2 linked regions of the Parafrankia discariae genome follow. The protein of the gene in region 1 interacts with the protein of each later gene in a pairwise test. Links are inferred from orthologs where the notes say so. Each region holds a gene or a part of one and is shown on either strand. Other genes may lie near its edges.

Region 1 (10,168 bases):
TCGCCGGCCCGCCGCCGGGCCTCCACCCAGCGGGCGACCGCGGTCTTGAGGCCCGAGAAGGAGAAGTCGAACGTGCCATCCCCCGCCTTGGCGCGTGGGAACGGGATGTCCGGGCTGCCCTCCCGGGCCGCCGCGTCGATCGGCGGGCCGCCCGGGAACGGCATCCCGAGCAGCCGGGCGACCTTGTCGTAGGCCTCCCCCGCGGCGTCGTCCACCGTGGCCCCCAGCGACTCCACCGGCTCGGCGGCGAGGTCGGGGACCAGCAGCAGCGAGCTGTGCCCGCCGGAGACCAGCAGCGCCACCGCCGGACGCGGCAGCGGGCCGTGCTCGAGCGTGTCGACGGCGACATGCGCGGCGAGATGGTGCACCCCGTGCAGCGGGACGCCCAGCGCCAGCGCGTAGGCCTTCGCCGCGGCGACCCCGACCAGCAGGGCGCCGGCCAGCCCCGGGCCGGACGTCACCGCGACGGCGTCGACGTCGCGGGGACGCAGGCCGGCACGGCGCAGCGCCAGCTCGATCGTCGGGACCATCGCCTCCAGATGCGCCCGCGCGGCGATCTCGGGCACCACACCGCCGTACCGGGCGTGCTCGTCGACGGAGGAGGCGAGCGCGTCGGCGAGCAGCTCGCCACCGCGGACGAGACCGACGCCGGTCTCGTCGCACGAGGTCTCGATGCCCAGAACCAGCGGTCGGGCCGGTGCCCTCATGTCCTGCCCCCCGTCACGGTGCCGACGGCCCGCACGAGGCGGCTCCGGCTCTCATGAGGCGGCTCTGGTGTCCCGCAGGACGGCCGCCTCGATCCGGTCCAGCAGCGTCCCGTAACCGACGGTGTCGATCGGCCGGACGCGCATCACGTAGGCGTCTCCGCCCGACGGCTGGTAGTAGCCGCGGCGGACACCGAGATCGACGAAGCCGAGCCGGGTGTAGAGGGCCCGCGCCGGCCGGTTGTCGGTACGGACCTCGAGCCCGCAACTGCGGGCGCCCCGCCGCCGCGCCTCCCGGAGCTGGGCGATCATCAGGCGCGACCCGAGGTGACGCCCACGCATGGCCGGGAGGACCCCGATCGTCTGGATGTAGGACTCGTCGCCCTGCAGTGCCAGCCCGGCGTAGCCGACGATCGAGCCGTCCGCGACCGCGGCCAGGTAGTGCCGGTTGTCACCCTGCGCGAGCTCGGACCAGAAGAGCTCGCCCGACCAGGGGTCCAGGTCGAACACCTGCCGTTCCAGGGACGCGATCTCGCCCAGGTGCCACCAGCGCATCGGCACGAGGTCGACGTCGCCCGGTGCCGGGTCTGGCACCGGGTTGACAGCAGCCGCGCTCATACCGGCATCGTCCCGATCGGCGCGGCTCCGGCCGGCGTGCCTCCGGCGGACGTCGGCCCGGTGGCGGCGGCCGGCGCCCGCGCCGGCTCCGGGCGCGAAGCGGTGACGGGCTTGGGGCCACGGGGCTCGGCGGCGTCGGGGCGCCGCAGGTAGAGAGGGGTGAGCGGGCCGGGATCACGCCCACCCGCGATGTCCGCCGCGACGAGGCCGGCGAGCAGCTCCGGCGCCGGATACTCCGGCTCGGCTCCACCTCGCCCACCGGCGGGCGGAGTGCCGAAGCCGGCGAAGGCATCCGGATACAGGCCGGTGCCGGGTCCGGTCACCCGTTCGACGCCGGCGGCGCGCAGCTGCGCGGCGACCGCCGCCGGAGCGCCCACGCCCGGCTCACCGACGCGCGTTCCGCCCTGGTAGCGGGCCCAGAAAACCTCACGGCGACGCGCGTCGGTGACGACGCCGACCGGGCCGGTCGTCGCGGCCCCGATGCCGTCCAGGGAGCAGACGCCGTAGACGGGGACACCGAGCGCGGCGGCGAACGCGGCCCCGGTGACCATGCCGACGCGCAGGCTGGTGAACGGGCCCGGGCCGGCCCCGACGACGACGGCGAGCACCTCGGGCGGCCGGACGCCGGCCGTGTCGAGCACGTCGCGCGTCAGCGGCGCCAGCAGCTCACCGTGGCGGCGGGCGTCCCAGACCACCCGGGAGGCACGGACCGACGGCCCGGCGGGCGGCGAGCCGAACTCGACCAGCGCGACCGCGCAGGCCGCCGTCGAGGTGTCGAGCGCCAGGACGAGCACCCGACCAGCCTACGGACCCGAGCGACCGGGCCCACACCCGGCGCGCGGCAACCGGCGCGCGGGGCTGATCGATCCGTGTGCCGAGCATCTGCTCGGCCGATCGGCCGGCGCGTCCGCACCGGCCTCCGGAAGGACTCCCGCGCCACCGACTCCCCGGAAATCAGCAGAAAACCCGCGGGACGGCGCCGGCGACGATGAAACTCCCGCGGACGCGTCAAAGACCGGAGAATCAGTCGTATGCCCGACGGGAATATCGGGCCGGAAATCCGCGCGGGCGAAAGAAACGCATTCCCCGGCAGTCGCGGCCGGTAACAAGAGGTAACACGGCGCCGGCCCGGACCCCCGAGCCCCCGGCCCGAGACCCCCGAGAAATCACAACGGAGGCACCACCAGAACCACGCGGCCCGACCGGAGCAGGCCGGACCAGCGGAGCGGGGCCGAGCCGGCGCGGCCACCGCCACCACCGGAAAACCAACAGGAACCAAACGTTCCGGGTGGCGCGGCGGCCCCGCACCACGGTCGCGCCGCGGTCTGACCGCGGCCGGACGCGTCAGACCGGTCCCGGCAGGTGCGCCGGGACCGGTCCGGGAGGGAACCTAGTGGGTCAGCCGGCCGGCGCCGCCGGAGCGGAGCCTGATCCGGGGGTCCACGCCGCCGGCCGACGCGCCGGTGCGAGCCAGTACCGGCCCGGCGCCGAGGGCGCCCGCACCGCGCGTCGCGATCCCGCCGGAACCGGCGGCTCCGTGGCGGCGCGCGGCCGAGGGGGGCGAGGAGGGCGAGGCCGGCAGGGCCGGCCCGGGGGCCGGAGCGACCGGGGGGACCGGGCCGGCGGAGGCCGCCTGCGCACCGGAGCCCGCCGGCGGGAAGGCCGGCCGCAGGGGGGTCCAGCCCGTGTAGCCGAGCATCCGCAGCGCCGAGGCGGTGAGCTTCTGCGCGACCTGCTCGACCGACCAGCCGAGGGTGTCGAGCAGGTCGACGATCACCCGCTCGTCGAAGACCGAGGCCCACAGCAGCACCGCGTACTCCGGTTCCTGGGGGGGCAGCACACCGCCGTCCACCAGGCCGAGCACGACCGGCGAGAGCACCTGGTGCAGCTTGGAGACGAGGTCGTCACGGCCCTGCAGCCGGGCGAGGTACCCCTGGGCGGAGCGCACGTGCACCGCCGCCCGACCCCACCGCGCGGCCGAGCGGACCCACACCTCGCAGACGACCTCGAAGTTGCCCAGGTGGTCCTCGCCGACCGCCAGGGCGCGGATGTCGGTCACCAGCACGTCGATGAGCTGGAGGTAGTACACGTCGAGGGCGTCATGGACGTCGACGAAGTGGCGGTACGCGGTCGCCGTCGAGACACCCGCCTCCGCGGCGAGGTCCACCAGACTGAAGCGACGGCCGTTGCGGGCGAGGAGCCGGCCCACGGCGTCGAGCAGATCACGCCGACTCGCGAGGAAGTCACTGCGTGTGCGACGAGACCGGGTCGACCGCTCGACCGGAGCGTCCACAAGGTCGGCAGCGGTGCTGCTGCGCACTCGCCCCCCTCTCCCGGCCACTACGGGCCATCCCGGTTCTCCGCGGCCGCACATGAAGCAGTCGAGCCGCTACATGCATGAACTTCGCGCCTACGCCGCCAATATAGCGGAACAACTCACAAACTACAGAACGTTGACTATTTGTCCTCAAGGGCTACTTGCCACGACACGGCCACCTGGGACGCGGTATAGGAACGGCGCCGGGGCCGAACATTAACACTGGGACATCTGACCTTAACATGATCTAGGTCACTCGCTGCTATGCCGCGGCTCACGTCCGGCCGGCAACGCCATTCCAGAACGTCAGCGGTAATTCACCGTTGGTGGGCCCCGATGTTCCTGGAATCACTTCGCCGGGTTACCCGAACATGCCCACCCGAATAGGTGCTAGGACGGCGCGGAGCCCGGCCGGGTGCCCGGCCGGCCCGGGAATTCCACCAGCGGCGGACGGTTCCCGCCCCGGGGCGGCCGGCAGGCGGAAGCCAGGCCCGCCCTCAGGACAGCGCGGCATCACAGCCGGCGCGGGGCCGGGCGCGGGCGGCGCGTCGTGCGCGGCACGGTTCCGCCGGCCGGGCCGGCCGACACCAACAGGCCGGCACCAACAGGTCGACGTGATCCGGCCCGAACTCGACGGCGGCCCCGCACACGCCCGGCCCGGTAGGAGGCCGGCACGGGCCCGCGGACGCCGACGAGGCCGGGTGCGCCGATGGCACGACCCGGCTAACCCGCCGCGGACCCCTGCGGGTGCGAGGTGAGGTCCGGCACGGCGAGCGAGGTCAGCCGGGTCGCCCAGTCGGCACCCGCCGGCCGCAGCCGCACGCGCCGCACCTCGCCGGCCTCGTCGCCGGCCGGACGGCTGATCTCCACCCGCAGATGTGCCCCGGCCAGCTGCTCCACCAGCCCCGAACCCCACTCGACCACGCACACGGACCGCCCGAGATCGGCGTCCAGGTCGAGATCGTCGACCTCGGCGACGCCGCCGAGCCGGTAGGCGTCCACATGCACCAGCGGCAACCGGCCGTCGGTGTGCACCCGGGCGAGGACGAACGTCGGCGACGTCACCGGGGAGCGCACCCCGAGGCCGGCCGCGAGCCCCTGGACGAACACGGTCTTGCCGGCGCCCAGCGGGCCGTCCAGGATGATCAGGTCACCGGCACGCAGCAGCGGCGCGAGGCGCGCGCCGAGCGCACGCATCCGGTCGGGATCCTCGACCGCGATCTCGGGGACGGCGGGCGTGGTCATCGGTGCGTATCCGTCCTCGTCCGTGGTTGGTGAGTGGTCGGTCGTCGGTGACGTCGGACCGGGACCGCCCGCCGGTGTCACCGGGCGTCACCGGCCCGCCGTCACGGCCCTACGCGGTCGGGTGCCCGCAGCGGTGCCCGGCGCGGCGGGCGGACCCGTTCGACCAGGTCGCGGATGGCCGCGTTCACCGCGGCCGGCCGCTCCAGCATGATCGCGTGCCCCGCGCCCTCCTCGACCCGCAGCTCGGCGTCGGGCAGCAGCTCGGCGAGGGTCAGGCTGTGCGGGAGCGGCGTCATCAGGTCGCCGTCCCCGACGAGCAGGATGGTGGGCGTGCCGCGGAGGTTGACGGCGGCGTCCAGCTTGTCATGGTCGAGCAGGGTGGACATGAAGGCGGCCATCACGGCGATCGGCGTGTCCCCCACCATCGTCTCCAGGAACGAGACGACGGACGGGGGTACGTCGGTCGAGCCGAAGCCGATCCGCCGGGTGATCTCCCAGGAGAAGTCGCTGCCGCGCCGGCGGGCCCGCTCGAACAGTGACGGGGCACTGCGCATGCCGACCGCGAGCCCGGGCAGCACCCGCCGCACGCCCCCCGTGATCAGCGCCGGCAGGCCGAAGGTCACCCGGGGGAGGTCACCCGCGCTGGTCGAGATGAGCGCCACCCCGATGACCCGGTCACCGAAGAGCTCCGGATGCTCCCCCGCCAGCGCGAGGATCGTCATGCCGCCCATCGAGTGGCCGATCAGGACGATCGGCCCTTCGGGGACCCGCTCGGTGAGGACCTGGTAGAGGTCGGCCGCAAGCTGGTCGATGGTGCAGTTCGCCGCCTCGGACGGGCCGGAGCGGCCGTGCGCGCGCTGGTCGTAGAAGACCATCGGGCCCAGGTCGCGCAGGGCGCGGTACTGGAACACCCAGGAATCGCCGTTCACGCAGAAGCCGTGCACGAAGACCAGCGTCGGCGCGGCGGAGCCGGTTCCGGGACGGGGCGGGGGATCCTGCGGCGTCTCCTCCACGTACAGCGGGACGCCGTCCGCCACGGCGACCACCAGGTCGACCCGGCCGCCGATCGGGCCGACCCGCTCCCGCTCCGGCAGGTCGGGTACGGCGCGGTGGCGCCGCACGGCCCGGCGCTCGGCGATCAGGCCGGCCGCGATCGCGGCTCCGACCAGGCCCACCGTGCCACCGCGGCGGGCGGCCCGGGAGCCCGCGGCGGACCCCGCCGCCCGCGCCACCACCCGCGCCGCGCCGGCGGTCGCGGTCAGGGCACCGGCCGCCCCCGCCGAACCGGCCGAGAGAGCGGCACGGGCGGCACCGGTCGAACGGGCGGCACCGCCGGTGGAACCGCGATCGGTTGGTGCGCCTGCCACCGTCTGCCCACCTTCCGGCCATGAAACGAACGACACCCCGATGATGCCCGATGGTGCCTGATGCCCGAAAGCGATGTCCTGAGCAGACTCGGGAGGACACGTCTCCACCCAGGCGGATACCCGACAGGGGATCACAGAGATCCACCGGGACCGGTCCGAGATCCTCCGCTAGCGTGGAGCTGGTCCAGCCGTGCGGTTGCGACCAGGGGAGGCGTCGTGAAACTGCGGTGGCGGAAGAGCAAACTGACCACGTCGCCCACGTATGGCGGCGCTGTCGACCTCGACGAGGATCTCGACGAGCTGGATGACGAGCTCACCGAGGCCGGGCCCGGGGCCGGGGCCCAGCCGGCCGGTCCCGCCCAGAGCGGGCCGGTGCTGCTGACGCTGACCACCCGCGACGAGATCGAGAAGGCCGCCGAGCGCGCGGCGAACCCGCAGCCGGTCCGTCGCCGGATGGAACGCGGCATGTTCGGCGGCGCCCCGGCCGGCCACGAACACGGCGGCGGCGCGTGCGGCACCGGCGGCTGTCGCTGACCAGCGGCCGCTGAGGCGGACCTGACCGGCCGACCAGTCGCGTCGGCCGGTCAGCCGTGCCAGCGGATCAAGCGGGTCAGATGTGCCGGCCGGTCAGACGTAGACGCGCGGTACCCGCGGGCCGATCCGGGTCACGATCTCGTAGTTGATGGTGCCGAGCGCGCGTGCCCAGTCGTCCGCGGTCGGCTCGCCCCGGTCGCCGGGGCCGAAGAGGATCACCTCGTCGCCCGCGCGCACCGGGTCGGCACCGACGTCCACGACGAACTGGTCCATGCAGACGGTGCCGGCGATGCGCCGCCGCCGGCCGCCCACCAGCACCTCGGCCACGTTCGTGGCCGAGCGGGGGATGCCGTCGGCGTAGCCGAGCGGGACGACGGCGAGGCCGGTCTCCGCCGACGTCCGGTAACGGTGCGCGTAGGAGACCCCGGTGCCCACCGGCACCCGCTTCACCAGCGCGGTACTGGCGTGCAAGGTCATCGCGGGCCGCAGCCCGAACGCGGACGGCGGCCCGATCTCGGGCCCCGGCGAGAGCCCGTACACCGACACCCCCGGCCGGACCAGGTCGAAGTGCGCCTCCGGGCTGACCAGTGTCGCGGCCGAGTTCGCGAGGTGGCGCACCTGCGGACGCAGCCCGGCCTTGCGGGCGACGTCCACCGCGTCACCGAACCGGCTGATCTGCGCCCGCACGGTCGGGTGGCCGGGCGCGTCGGCGAAGGCGAAGTGGCTCCACACGCCGACGACCTCGATCAGCCCGTCCGCCTCGAGCGCCACGGCGCTGTCGCACAGGCCGGGCCAGTCCTCGCCGGTGGCCCCGGCCCGCCCGAGACCAGTATCGATCTTGAGATGCACCCGCGCGGCCCGGCCGACACCGCGGGCGGCGGCGGCGAGGTCGTCGAGCGCCCAGCTGGCGGACGCGGAGAGGTCGACGTCCGCCGCGATGCCCGCGGCGAGGCGTTCGCCCGGTGCCGCCAGCCAGGAGAGCACCGGGACGGTGATCCCGGCGGCCCGCAGGGCCAGCGCCTCCTCCAGGAAGGCCGTCCCGAGCCAGCTCGCGCCGGCGTCCAGCGCGGCCCGGGCGCAGGGCAGCATCCCGTGCCCGTACCCGTCCGCCTTGACCACGGCCATGGTCGCCGCCGCGCCGGCGCGGGCCACGAGGGCCGCGACCGAGTCACGCACGGCGTCGAGTTCGATGGCCGCGTAGGCACGCGGCGGGTGCGACGGGTGCGGTGGGGGCGGCGGGCTCACTCCTCGACGCTAGCAAGCAGGTCCTCGATGACCCCGGGCAGGAGCCCGGGCAGGTCCGCGGCGGCGAGCGGCACGGGCCCGCGCTCCCCCGCCCGACCGTGCAGGAACGCGCCCACGGCGGCCGCGTACGGCGCCGACAGGCCCGCGGCCAGCAGGGAACCGGCGAGTCCGGTGAGAACGTCACCGGACCCGGCCGTTCCCAGCCACGGTGTTCCGGTCAGGTTGACGAAGGCCGTCCCGTCGGGAGCGGCGATGATCGTCCGGTTGCCCTTCAACAGCACGACGGCGCCGAGATCCCGCGCCGCCTGCCGGACCGTGCCGAGCCGGTCGGCCAGCAGACGTCCGGGTGTGTCGGCCTGGTCCCAGCCGAGGGCCGTGCCGGTCAGCCGGATGAACTCGCCCTCGTGCGGGGTCAGGACGACAGCGCCCCTGCGCTCCCGCAGCAGCTCCGGGCGGGCCGCGACGGCGGACGCGAGCGCGTCCAGCGCGCCGGCGTCCACGAGCAGGCCGGTACCGGACTGTTCGAGCAGCGCGTCGACGAGGCGCCGGGTGGCGTCGTCCGGTACGAGGCCGGGGCCGATCGCCCACGCCTGGACCCGGCCCACCCCGAGCATCGTCTCCGCGTCCCCCGCGTCGATCACCGTCAGCACGGATTCCGGATGGGCCCGGCGGACGTACTCGGCGGCGCCGGTCTCGGCGACCACCCGCAGGTAGCCCGCTCCGCCCCGCAGCGCGCCGCCGACCGCCAGCACCGCGGCCCCCGGATACCGGTCGCTGCCGCCGACGAGCCCGAGCACGCCGCGGGAGTACTTCGAGTCGGCCGCGGCCGGGACGGGCAACAGTCGGGCCACATCGCGGTCCTGTAGGGCGCGTAGGTCGGGCTCGGGCAGCGTCAGCCCGATGTCGACCAGCTCGACCCGCCCGGCGTGGACGGCGCCGGGCCCGACCAGCAGGCCACGCTTGTACGTGCCGAAGGTGACGGTGCTGGCCGCCCACACGGCCCCGTCCGCCACCGTGCCGGTGTCCGCGTCGACCCCGCTGGGCACGTCCACGGCCAGCGTCCGCCGGGCCGGCGCCAGCGCGGTGAGCCGGGCGTACGGTTCGCGCAGCCCGCCGCGGCCACCGATACCGAGCAGGCCGTCCAGGACGAGGTCGGCGGAGTCGACGAGGTCGGCGGCCGCGTCGATGCCCAGCCCCGCCGCGGCCGGCTCGACCGGGCCGGTGCGGTGCAGCCGCCCCCCGGCCGCACGGAGGGCCGCCGTCGCCTCGGGATGGGTCCGGCCGGGAGCGAGGGCGTGGACGCGGGCGCCGCGGGCGGCCAGCCGCGCGCCCGCCCACAGCGCGTCACCACCGTTGTCACCGGAACCGGCGAGGACGACGATCCGGGCGCCGTACACCCGGTCGAGACGGCGGACCGCGTGCGAGACGAGGCCGGACACGGCACGCTGCATGAGCCCGCCGGAGGGCAGGGACGCGAGCAGGGGCGCTTCGGCGTCCCGTACCTCGGCCACGGTGTGTGCTTCGAGCATGCGGTCATGCTCCCGCCGGAACTGCTCCCGGTCGCGCGGATCGGCCGCAGGCGCGGCGCGCTGCCGGACGGCGCCACACCGCGCGTACCGCGATGGGCGGGTCAGACGGCTCCGTGCTGGCGACCGTGCCAGGCGACCGTGGCCTCCCAGAGCACGTCCGCGACGACCTCGTTCTCGTCGGCGGCGTCGAGGAGCGTCTCCACCAGCTCCGCCCGCGGGACGCGGCTCAGGAACACCCGGATCGCCGCGTGCACGGGATCGTCGGCGAAGAGGTCCTCTGTGTGGCCCTCCTCCTCGTCGTCGTCGTCCGCCATCCCGGCCGAGCCCGTGGCGACCAGCGCGACCGCCACGGCATGGCGGCAGAAGACGCCGCCCGAACTGTCGGAACAGGTACAGGTGGAGCCGGGACCGTCCTCGCCCGCCTCCAGCCGGACCTGCTGGTGCCCGTCGTCGTCGACGGTTCCCGACGCGTTGGTCGGCCGGATCCGCAGCTGCTCCACCCGGCCGAGCAAAGCGAGGCTGACGCCCTCCATGAAGACGGCAGTGCCCGCGCGCTGGGCACACGCGCGTTCCTCGAAGGCGGCCTCGAGGGGGGTGACCGCCCCCTCA
Region 2 (10,114 bases), on another replicon or contig:
GACGGCTTCCGGCTGGCGGTGGCGCCCGGCGAGACGGTCGCCCTCGTCGGCCGTTCCGGTTCGGGCAAGTCGACCGCCGCGGCGCTGCTCAGCCGCTTCTACGACCCGTCCGCGGGCGTCGTGCGGGTGTACGGGCATGACGTGCGCGATCTGACGCTGACGAGCCTGCGCGGGCTGACCGGTGTCGTCGGCGACGACGGCCTGCTGTTCTCGACCAGCCTGTGGGAGAACATCGCCTACGGCCGCCGGGACGCCCCGGCCGAGACGGTTCTCGCGGCGGCGCGGGCGTCGCGGGTCGACGAGTTCGCCACCGACCTGCCCGAGGGCTACCGGACCAGGGTCGGCGAACGCGGCCTGACCCTCTCCGGGGGCCAGCGCCAGCGGGTCGCGATCGCCCGGGCGATCGTCGCCGACACTCCCGTCCTCGTCCTGGACGACGCGACGTCCGCGATCGACGCGGAGGTCGAGGCGGAGATCCACCGGGAGCTGCGGACCGTCACCTCCAGCCGGACGACGCTGCTGATCGCCCACCGCCGGGCGACCCTGCGCCTGGCCGACCGGATCGGCGTCGTCGAGCACGGTCGGATCATCGACATCGGCACCCACGAGGAGCTGATCGAACGCTGCGCCGCCTACCGCGAGCTGATCACCCCGGACGACCCGGCCGACCAGGACACGCAGAGCACCCGGGACGCCGGGGACGGCCGGGACGACCCGGCCGACCAGGACGGCTTCCCGGCCCCGCGGCCGCGCGGGCCCGCCGAGGCGACCGCACCCGCCCGGGCGCCGGCGCCGGACGTCCCACCGGCGCCGGAGAGTCCGGCCGCACCGGACATCCAGGTCGCCGGCGTGCCCGAGCTGGACGGGCTGCCAGCGGCGCTGCGGCGCCGGGTGCTGGCGCTGCCGCCCGCCCTGGACACCCCGGACCTGGACCCGGAGGTCGTCCGCGCCCGCGACCCCCGGTTCGGGCTCGCCGCGATCGGCCGGCTGCTGTGGGCGTCCCTCACCGTGGCCTGGCTGCTGCTGGTCGTCGACAGCCTCACCACGCTGGCGCTGCCCATCCTGATCCGGCACGGCATCGACGAAGGCGTGACGGCACGCTCACTTTCGGTGGTGCTCGGCGCCGCCGGGGTCGGTTTCGCCGTGATCGCCGTCTCGTGGAGCGCGCACACCGCCCAGATCCGGGTGGTCGGCCGCCTCGGCGCGCGGGTCGGCTACCTGCTGCGGGTGAAGCTGTTCGCCCACCTGCAACGCCTCGGCCTCGACTTCTACGAGCGCGAGGCCAGTGGCCGGGTGATGACCCGGCTCACCTCGGACGTCGATCAGATCGCCGACTTCATGCAGAGCGACGCCGCGTCGTCCGCCGTCTCGGTTCTGACAGCGCTGGGCATCGCGATCGCGCTGGTCGTCATCGACCCCGGCCTGGCACTGGCCGTGTTCGCGCTGGTCCCGCCGCTCGTCATCGGCACGGTGTTCTTCCGCGGACGGGCGGCGCGGGCGCACGCCGCCGCCCGGGAGAGCCTGGCCGAGCTCACCGCCGAGCTGCAGGAGAACGTCACCGCGATGCGGATCGTGCAGGTGTTCCGCCGCGAGCCCGACACCCTCGCGAGCTACCGCGACCGCAGCGCCACCTACCGCGACCAGCGACTACGTGCCGTCCGGTACCTCGCCTTCTACTTCCCCTACATCCAGCTGCTGTCGACGGCGGCGAGCGTGGCGGTGCTGATCGTCGGCTCCGGGCGGGTGCACGCCGGGACGCTGACCATCGGCGCGCTCGCCGCCTACCTGCTCTACATCGAGCTGTTCTTCGCGCCGATCCAGGATCTCGCCGAGGTGTTCGACGAGTACCAGGCGGTCATGGTGGCGCTGCGGCACGGCCGGGAGCTGATGACCGTCCCGCCCACCCCGGCGGACGCCCCGCGGGCGCGGCCGGTCAGGCGGCTGCGCGGCGAGATCAGCCTCACCGGCGCCGGCTTCGCCTACCCGGGCTCCGCCACGGCCGCGCTGCGGGACGTGAACGTCACCATCCCCGCCGGCCAGACGGTGGCGCTGGTCGGCCGGACGGGTTCCGGCAAGTCGACCCTCACCAAGATCATCGCACGCTACTACGACCTCACCGAGGGCACTCTGAGCGTCGACGGTGTCGACGTCCGCGAGTACGCGCTGGCCGACTACCGACGGCGGCTGGGCCCGGTCCCCCAGGAGGCCCACCTGTTCGCGGGCACGGTCCGCGACGCGATCGCCTACGGACGTCCCGACGCGCCGGACGAGCAGGTCCGGGCGGCCGCGCGCGCCGCGGGAGCCGCGGAGATGATCGCCGGGCTGCCCGGTGGCTACGGCTACCGGGTGCGCGACCAGGGCCGGAACCTCTCCGCCGGCCAGCGCCAGCTGCTCGCCCTCGCCCGCGCCCACCTGGTCGGGCCGGACATCCTGCTGCTCGACGAGGCGACGGCCGCCCTCGACCTCGCCTCCGAGGCGGCGGTCGCCCGCGCCGCCGCCGAGGTCGGGCGGTCCCGCACCACGCTGGTGGTCGCGCACCGGCTGACCACCGCCGCCCGCGCCGACCGCGTGCTGGTGCTGGACGGCGGCCGTCTCGTCGAGGACGGCACGCACGGCGCGCTGATGGCGGCCGGTGGCCACTACGCCCGGCTGTGGGCGGCCTACGCGCACGAGCACCGCCTGGAACTCCCGACGGCCGCCGGCCCGGGGTCCGCCGGTCCGCCCACGGCCCCGGTGGACGCCGGTCCCGCCGCGGCGCGGTGACCGCGGGGCGGGTTCAGTCGCCGCGCTCGGCGCCGCGGTCGGGCGCGCTCATGTCCCCCGTCCCGGGCGTGCCGTCGGCGAGCCCGTAGCGCAGGTACACGATGCCCTTCGGGCCGGCCGCCGGCGGTTCGAGGAGGGTGAGGTTCGTGGGCACCGCGCCGGTGTCGAACACCTTCTTCCCGACGCCGAGCACGATCGGGTGCATCCAGAGGTCGAGCCGGTCGAAGAGCCTCTCCCGCAGCAGGGTCTGCACCAGGTTCAGGCTCCCGACGACCTTCACGTGCTCGTGCCGGTCCCGGAGCTCGCGCACCGCGCCGGCCAGATCCGGGCCGAGCCGCGTGGACCCGGCCCACGACAGGTCGGGCCGGCCACGGGAGGCCACGTACTTCGGGACGCTGTTGAAGAGCGTGGCGATCTCGTCGTCCGGGCCGCCGGTGGTCTGGTGCGGCCAGTAGGCGGCGAAGATGTCGTAGGTCCGCCGGCCGAGCAGGAGGGCGTCCGTGCCCTCGTACGCGGCCCCGACCTGCGCCCCGGAGACCTCGTCCAGCAGGGGCGCCTGCCAGCCGCCGAACGGGAACCCCACCGGGTCCTCCTCGGGGCCGCCGGGCGCCTGCCCGACGAGGTCGAGGGTCGCGAACAGCTCGATGTGGATGAGGCCCATGCCGTACTCCCGCTGAGTTGGTTGTCCCGGTCGTCAGGTAGACCCGCGGGCGCCGGCGGACTCATCGCCGCGACGGCGGTGACGCGGCGGTGACGCTAGGCGGGACGGCTGTGCGCGGCGAGGAACTCCCAGATGACACGGCTCGCGTCGGGGTCGTCCGGAGCGTCGTCGGCGCGCGGGCGGATCCTGGTTCCGCCCGGCCACGCGTGCCCGCCCCCGCCCACGGTGTAGAGGACGACGTCGGCGCCCCGGGCGCAGCCCGAGTAGGTCGTACGGACCACCGCGCCGTCCGGGACCGCAGTCGGCTCCGGAACCCAGGCCCCACCGGGTCCGACGGAGCCCGCGGGGAGGGTGCCGACGTCCCCGTCGAGGGCGGGCGTCGCCGCGCACCTGTTGTTCTCGGCCCAGAACTGGACGGCGTAGCCGACCGACCGGTCCACCCGGTCGTTCTCGGTGCCGATCCCGCGCACCGTTGACCGTCCACCCGCGTACGGGACGTTCTCGTCGGCGGTGCCGTGGACGGCCAGCACGGGCACGGGCCGCTCGGGATCGCAGCCCGCCACGTCCATCGCCCCGGCCACCGGGGCGATGATCGCGACCCTCCCGGACAGCTCGCAGCCGACCCGGTAACTCATCATGGCTCCGTTGGAGAGCCCGGTGATCCCGACCCGGTCCAGGTCGACGGGATACCGCCGGGCGAGGTCGTCGAGCAGCGCGCCGATGAAGGCGACGTCGTCGACGCCGTTGTCCCGGGCGAATCCGCAGCAGTCGCCGGCGTTCCAGGTGAGCAGGCGACCACCCGCGCGGGCCGTCCCGTCGGGGTAGACGGCGAGGAAGCCGGCCTCGTCAGCCAGCTCGCTGAACCCGGTCTGCCGCTCGGTGATCTCCCCGTTGCCCCCACCGCCGTGCAGGACGATCATCACCGGCAGGTCGGCGCCCCCGGCCGCCGGGACGTGCACGCGGTAGGAGCGTTCCCGCCCGTCCACCGTCAGGGAGCGCACCTCGGTGCCAGCCCCCGCCGATCCCGAAGTCCCCGAGGACGACGGGGACGGGGACGACGGGGCCTGCGGGGCTGGTCGGGGGGGAGCCGCCGCCCGGGAGCACCGGCCCGCCGCGCTGGCAGCCGCCGGCGAGCAGCGCGACGACGAGCCCGCACCCGACGGCCACCAGCAATCTGACGCGCATGCCACCTCCCGGACCCGGCCGTCGGCCGACGGCCCGGACGGTAGCCGGCCAGGATCTGAGTCAGGTGAGAATGACGGACCGCCAGGTCAGTCGGCGGCCACCCGGCGGCGGCGGGCGATCTCGGAGAGGGCGATGCCGGTCGCGACCCCGGCGTTCAGGGACTCCACCTGGCCCGCCATCGGGATGCGCACCCGCAGGTCACAGCACTCACCGACGAGCCGGGACAGGCCCTTGCCCTCCGACCCGATCACCAGCACCAGCGGGTCGGTCGCGACCTGAAGCTCGTCCAGGGAGACCTCGCCGTCCGCCGCGAGGCCCACGACGAACAGGCCCGACTCGGCGAACGAGCGCAGGGTGCGGGTGAGGTTCACCGCGCGCGCGACCGGCAGCCGCGCCGCGGCACCCGCGGAGGTCTTCCACGCGGCGGCCGTCACCCCGGCGGCGCGCCGCTCCGGCACGACGACGCCGTTCGCGCCGAACGCCGCCGCCGAACGGACGACCGCGCCGAGGTTACGCGGGTCGGTGACCCCGTCGAGCGCGACGACCAGCCCGGGCGCCGCGGCCCGCGCCGCCGCGAGCACGTCGTCGGGGTGGGCGTACTCGAACGGCGGGACGGACAGCGCGAGGCCCTGATGCGGCGCGGTGCCGCACAGGCGGTCGAGCTCGAACCGGCCGATGTCGACCACGGCCAGCCCGGCCCGGCCGGCGAGGCGCCGGGCGTCGGCGATCCGCTCGTCGAAGTCCAGGCCGCCGGCGATGTACAGCGTGGTGGCGGGCACGCCGGCCCGCAGTGCCTCGACGACCGAGTTGCGCCCGACCACGAGCTCGTCGGTCTCGACCCGCCGCGAGCCGGCGGCTCCCGCCCCGCCGTGACCGTGCGCTCCATGGCCGTTGTGCGCCCCGTGACCGCCCGCGCGGCCCGCGCCGCTGGCGCCGGCCGATCCGCCGGTGCCCCGCTCGGCCCGGGGACGCTCGGCCCGGGGACGCTCGCGCTCGTCGGCCGACTGGCCGCCCGGGCGCTTCGCCGCCGCCCGCGTGCCGGCGGCGGTCACGGCCGCGCGCCGCTGGGCCGGATGGCCGGGACGCATCTCGGCCGGCGGCGTCGCGCCCTTGCCCTGCAGCGCCTTGCGGCGCTGGCCGCCGCTGCCGACCGCCGCGCCCTTGCGGTGGGAGCCGGCCTTCCCGGCCCGGCCTCCCTGACCGCCGCGGGCGATCCCGCGACCGCCTCGACCCTGGCCACCGGCCATCACAGTCCACCTCGTCACTAGCCCGTCGGGTCGTGAACCCGCCCGGCGAGCCCACGATCGTCCGACCGCGTCAGCGGGCCCGTGCTGGCCCCGCGCAGGGCCGGTGCAGGCCCTGTGCGGCCCTGCGCAGGCCCTGTGCTGCCCTGCGGCGGCCACGCCGCGACGCCGGTCGTCCATCAACGGTATCCGGAATAGACACATCACACGGCGGGCACCGCCAGGCGATGACATCGAGGCACCGGCCGACGCGCGGACGGGCCGAGGAGAACGCCGACCACGGAGCGGGCGACCGAACGGGCCACAGCGACGCCCACAGACCGCACCAGTTCAGCGAGACGGTCCGCGAGCGGGCGGCCGGCTACCTATCCTCGGTACCAGGACGTCCCCCGGCCTCGGGGGCGCCGGCCGCCCTCGGGGCCGGCCGCCCCGGCGGTGCCGTCGGGCGGGCCACACCACCCGGTGGAGGTGGCCGCGCGCATGGACAGGAGGCGGATGGACAGCGGGCGGATGGACAGCGCCTCCCGGCCCGGTCGCGGGCGGTGAGCCGGTGCCCGCATCCGGCACGGACGATCTCGACGCCGCCCTGCGGGCGCTCGAGAAGACCGTCGCGGCCCAGGCCGGCGTCCTGCTCGACCTGGAGCACAGCCCCGAACGCGCGCTGCTCGACCCGGCGCGGCTGAGCGGCGTCACCCAGGCCGAGGCCCTCGCCGTGATCGCCGTCCTGGCGGACGTCTGGCGGGCGTTCGCGGCCCTGCGCGAGGTCGCCGAAGCCGCGCGAAGCCTGCGCGGCCGGCGCTCCCGGGTGGACGCGAGGACCCTGGCGGAGCTCACCGCGCTGCTGTACGGACGTTCGGTGCCGGACGTCCTCCCCGGAGCGGGGATCCTTCCGATGCCGCGGATCGGCCCGGCGGCGCGGATCGGCCCAGCGGCACAGGTCCGCCCGGCCATGGAGGTCCGCCCGGTCGCGAAGGTCCGGCCGGTCGCGGAGACGGGCCCGGGGAAGGTGCGCCCGGCCGAGCTGGCCCGCCGGATGGACGCGGCCCTCACCGCGGTGCGGGGGCGGATGCGGCTCGTCCTCGGCGTGCGCGACACACTGCTGGCCGAGATCGCCACCGGCAACCGGGCCGTCGCCGAGACGAGCGTGCTCGCGGCCCGGCTCGGGCTCGCGCCCGGTGACGCCGGACTGGTCGCGGCCCGGCGGCTGCTGGCGGAGCTCTCCGCCGCCGCGCGCCGCGACCCCCTGGGGATCCCGCCGGGGCTGCGCGCCCGTACCGAGGCCGCGGTCGCCGCGGCCGCGCGCTCGACGGGTGATCTCGCCCGGCGCCACGACGGCCTCGACGCCGATCTGGCCGCCGCGGGCGCGCTGCTCGCCGAGATCACCCGGCTGGACGACGCCGCCCGCCGCGACGCCGGCCTCGCGACCGGCCGGATCCGTGGGCCGGGGCCGCTGTACCGCCTGGCGGACGGCTGGCGGGACGACCAGCGCCACGGCCTGGCGCCCTGGCTCGTCCGGCTGCGCGCCCAGGCGGCGGCGGGCCGCTGGAAGGAGTCGAGCCGGGGGCTGGCCCGCTGGCTGGAGGTGGCCGAGGCGACCCACATATCCGTCCAGCGGATCGCCGCCGCGAACGGCGCCGCTCTACGCCGGCGAGAGGAGCTGCGCGGCCTGCTCGGTGCCTGGGAGGCCAAGGCGGCCCGACTGGGCCTCACCACGGACCCGGGCCTGCTCCCACTGGCCAGCGCCGCCCGCCGCGAGCTGTACTCGGCGCCGACCGATGTCGAGCGCGCCGCCGGCCTCGTCAACGACTTCGGCGCCGCCCTCGCCGCCCGGGACGGCTCGCCCGCCCGGGACGTCCGGGCCGAACGAGAGGTCCGGCCCGCCGGGGGGATCCCGCCCGCCCGAGATCGATCCGGCTCGCGCACCCAACCGATCCCGCCCCCGCAGACCGCGCCGCACCCGCGGCCGGCACCGCCGGTCCCGGCCGCGCGGCCCACCCGGCACACCCAGCCCACCTGGCCCGCACGGCGCACCCGGGCCCGGCGACCGACGGGGATCGCCGGGGGCGGGCAGCCCACCGGGATCGGGAGCTCCACCCGTCCCGAGGCGGTGACGTGACCCGCGGGCCCTCGGTCCGCGGGCGGGACCGGGGCACCCCACGTGAGCCGGCCGCGCGCTGCCCCGTCTGCGCCGGGCCGATCGGCCGCGGGCGGTTGGGGCCGCCCGCCCGGGATCGCGGCTTCTGCCCGCGCTGCCGGACCCCCTACTCCTTCGCGCCCCCGTTGCGCGCCGGGGACGTCGCCGGCGGCTACCGGATCGTCGAGTGCCTGGCCGAAGGCGGCCCCGGGCCCGCCGGTTGGGTCTTCTCCGCGGTCGACCCGCGCGGCCCGGCCGGCGCCGACGGGGCCACCGGCACGACGGGCACCGGCGGAACGGGCACCGGCCAGGGCGTCCCGGGGCGGCGGGTGGTCCTCAAGAGCGTTCGCCGCGCCGGTGTGCGCCCGTCCGGGCGGCTGGGCCTGCGCCCGGGTCGCCGGCTGCCACCGGACCCGCCGCTGCGACATCCGGCGATCGTCGGGACGCTGGGCGAGGTCCGGCACGACGGTGTCGTCTACGTGGTGATGGAGCTGGTGAGCGGGCCGTCGCTGACGGAGCTGCTCCGGTCCCGGCGGGCGGCGCGCGGTGGGACGCCGGCGCCGCTGCCTGTTCCGGAGGCGGTCGCCGGGGTGCTCCGGCTGCTGTCCGCGCTGGAGTACGTCCACGACCGCGGGTACGTCTTCTGCGACCTGGCACCGGGAAACGTGGTGTGGGACCGCGATCGGGTGACGCTTATCGATCTTCAGGCGATCCGGGAGCCCGGCCGGCGCGGCGGCACCTTCCACGTGACGGCGGGTTTCGACGCCCCCGAGCTGACCGTGAGCCCCCCGTCGGTGGGTTCTGACCTCTACGCTCTCGGCAGGCTGTTGGCAACCGCGGTACTCGACTTCCCGAACAGAGCGTCAACCTACCGATACACCCTTCCCGCCCAGGAGGTCGACCAGGTGCTGGCTCGGCACGAATCGCTGCGCCGGTTCCTCCTTCGTGCCACCGCGGCGGATCCGGCGCACCGGTTCGCCAGGGCCGCCGAGATGGCCCGCGAGCTCGCCGCGATCGCGGCGGACGGCGCTCCCGCACCGGTCGGGGAAGCCGTCGCGGCGCGGAGAAACAGCGTGCCCACCAGGGAAAAGGTGGGAGACGTGGCGGAGGTTACGGAGAGCGGCGGCGACGAGGGCGTACTGGAGACAGGGCTCCGGCCGATCCCAGGAGCACGGGCGGACGCTGGCACCGAAGGGGGCACCGAGATCACGGGCGTCGACGCATCTGGCGGATCATGCCACTATTCATTTCGGCGTACTTGGATTTGAGCAGGTCGTCGTGATATATCCGGTCCCCACAGGACGGGCAGGAGGCACTCACCACATGGCTCCGCGCACACCGCCCAGACTCGCCGTCCCCGGCGGGCCGGTCCAGCGGCCGGTGGCCTGACTGTGGACCTCAACCCCCGACACGGGCAGGGCTACCCCGGGCACGGTTATCCCCCCGAGCGCCCGGACTCGCCGCGCCCGAGCGCCGGCTACGCCGAGAGCACCCCCCACCCCGGGGGCTATCCAGGTGACGATCCTCCGACCGAGAGCTACCGGGCGGAGGAGTTCCGAACCGATGATCAGCCTACTGAAAGCTACCCGGCGGACCAGTTCACCGGATCCGGCTACCCGGAGGGTGGCTACACCGACAACGGCTATGCGGAGAACTCCTATCCGGACGGGGCCTATCCCGGTGCCGCCTACCCGGCGGGCACCGGCGACTACCGGGACGGCGACTATCGCCGTGAGTACCCCGAACCCGCGTACTCCGAACCCGGCTACCAGGGTGAGACGTACCCGGACGGCACCTATTCGGGCAGCGGATTCAACGAGGACAGCTACGCCGAGGACACCGATCCGGCCACGATGCTCCTGGGCCAGCGCGCCGCCCCGGGCGGGGCGGACGACGACGAGCACGACGAGGTGATGCGCTGCCCGGTGTGCGCGGCGCCCAACTACCAGGACGCGCGGTACTGCGAGGCCTGCGGCTTCGCCCTGACCGGCGTCCCGGTCGCCGGTGGCGACGAGGACCACCGCGAGATCGACCTCGGCCCGCTGGCCGGCGTCTGCGACCGCGGTGTGCGGCACACCACCAACGAGGACTCGATGGGCGTGGCGATCGTCCACGGCACGCTGATCG

Evidence for each region.
Region 2: the proteins of B056_RS0127685 (region 1) and rlmB interact in binary tests that used the Escherichia coli proteins (3 or more experiments, as listed by UniProt). The link is inferred for Parafrankia discariae from one-to-one orthologs.

What each region holds. Positions count from the first base shown.
Region 1 is NZ_KB891252.1:68,756-78,923, forward strand. What follows is about bases 7,294-10,168. They hold B056_RS0127685 (NAD(P)H-hydrate dehydratase), read right to left. Parts: upstream 9,560-10,168; coding sequence 8,027-9,559; downstream 7,294-8,026. Other genes in these bases: alr (alanine racemase), read right to left, coding at 7,294-8,030; B056_RS0127690 (SWIM zinc finger family protein), read right to left, coding at 9,661-10,168. Outside these bases: tRNA (adenosine(37)-N6)-threonylcarbamoyltransferase complex transferase subunit TsaD, read right to left, coding at 1-707; rimI (ribosomal protein S18-alanine N-acetyltransferase), read right to left, coding at 759-1,322; tRNA (adenosine(37)-N6)-threonylcarbamoyltransferase complex dimerization subunit type 1 TsaB, read right to left, coding at 1,319-2,116; B056_RS39760 (TetR/AcrR family transcriptional regulator), read right to left, coding at 2,713-3,642; tRNA (adenosine(37)-N6)-threonylcarbamoyltransferase complex ATPase subunit type 1 TsaE, read right to left, coding at 4,363-4,884; B056_RS0127670 (alpha/beta fold hydrolase), read right to left, coding at 4,986-6,251; B056_RS0127675 (hypothetical protein), read left to right, coding at 6,468-6,785; more of alr, read right to left, coding at 6,879-7,293. UniProt on the Escherichia coli protein: Bifunctional enzyme that catalyzes the epimerization of the S- and R-forms of NAD(P)HX and the dehydration of the S-form of NAD(P)HX at the expense of ADP, which is converted to AMP.
Region 2 is NZ_KB891220.1:25,045-35,158, reverse strand. What follows is about bases 3,777-6,597. They hold rlmB (23S rRNA (guanosine(2251)-2'-O)-methyltransferase RlmB), read right to left. Parts: upstream 5,857-6,597; coding sequence 4,696-5,856; downstream 3,777-4,695. Other genes in these bases: B056_RS0118825 (hypothetical protein), read left to right, coding at 6,404-6,597; B056_RS37100 (alpha/beta hydrolase family esterase), read right to left, coding at 3,777-4,425. In the rest of the region: B056_RS0118845 (ABC transporter ATP-binding protein), read left to right, coding at 1-2,763; B056_RS0118840 (dihydrofolate reductase family protein), read right to left, coding at 2,777-3,424; more of B056_RS37100, read right to left, coding at 3,520-3,776; more of B056_RS0118825, read left to right, coding at 6,598-7,969; B056_RS0118820 (protein kinase domain-containing protein), read left to right, coding at 7,966-9,255; B056_RS0118815 (PP2C family serine/threonine-protein phosphatase), read left to right, coding at 9,379-10,114. UniProt on the Escherichia coli protein: Specifically methylates the ribose of guanosine 2251 in 23S rRNA.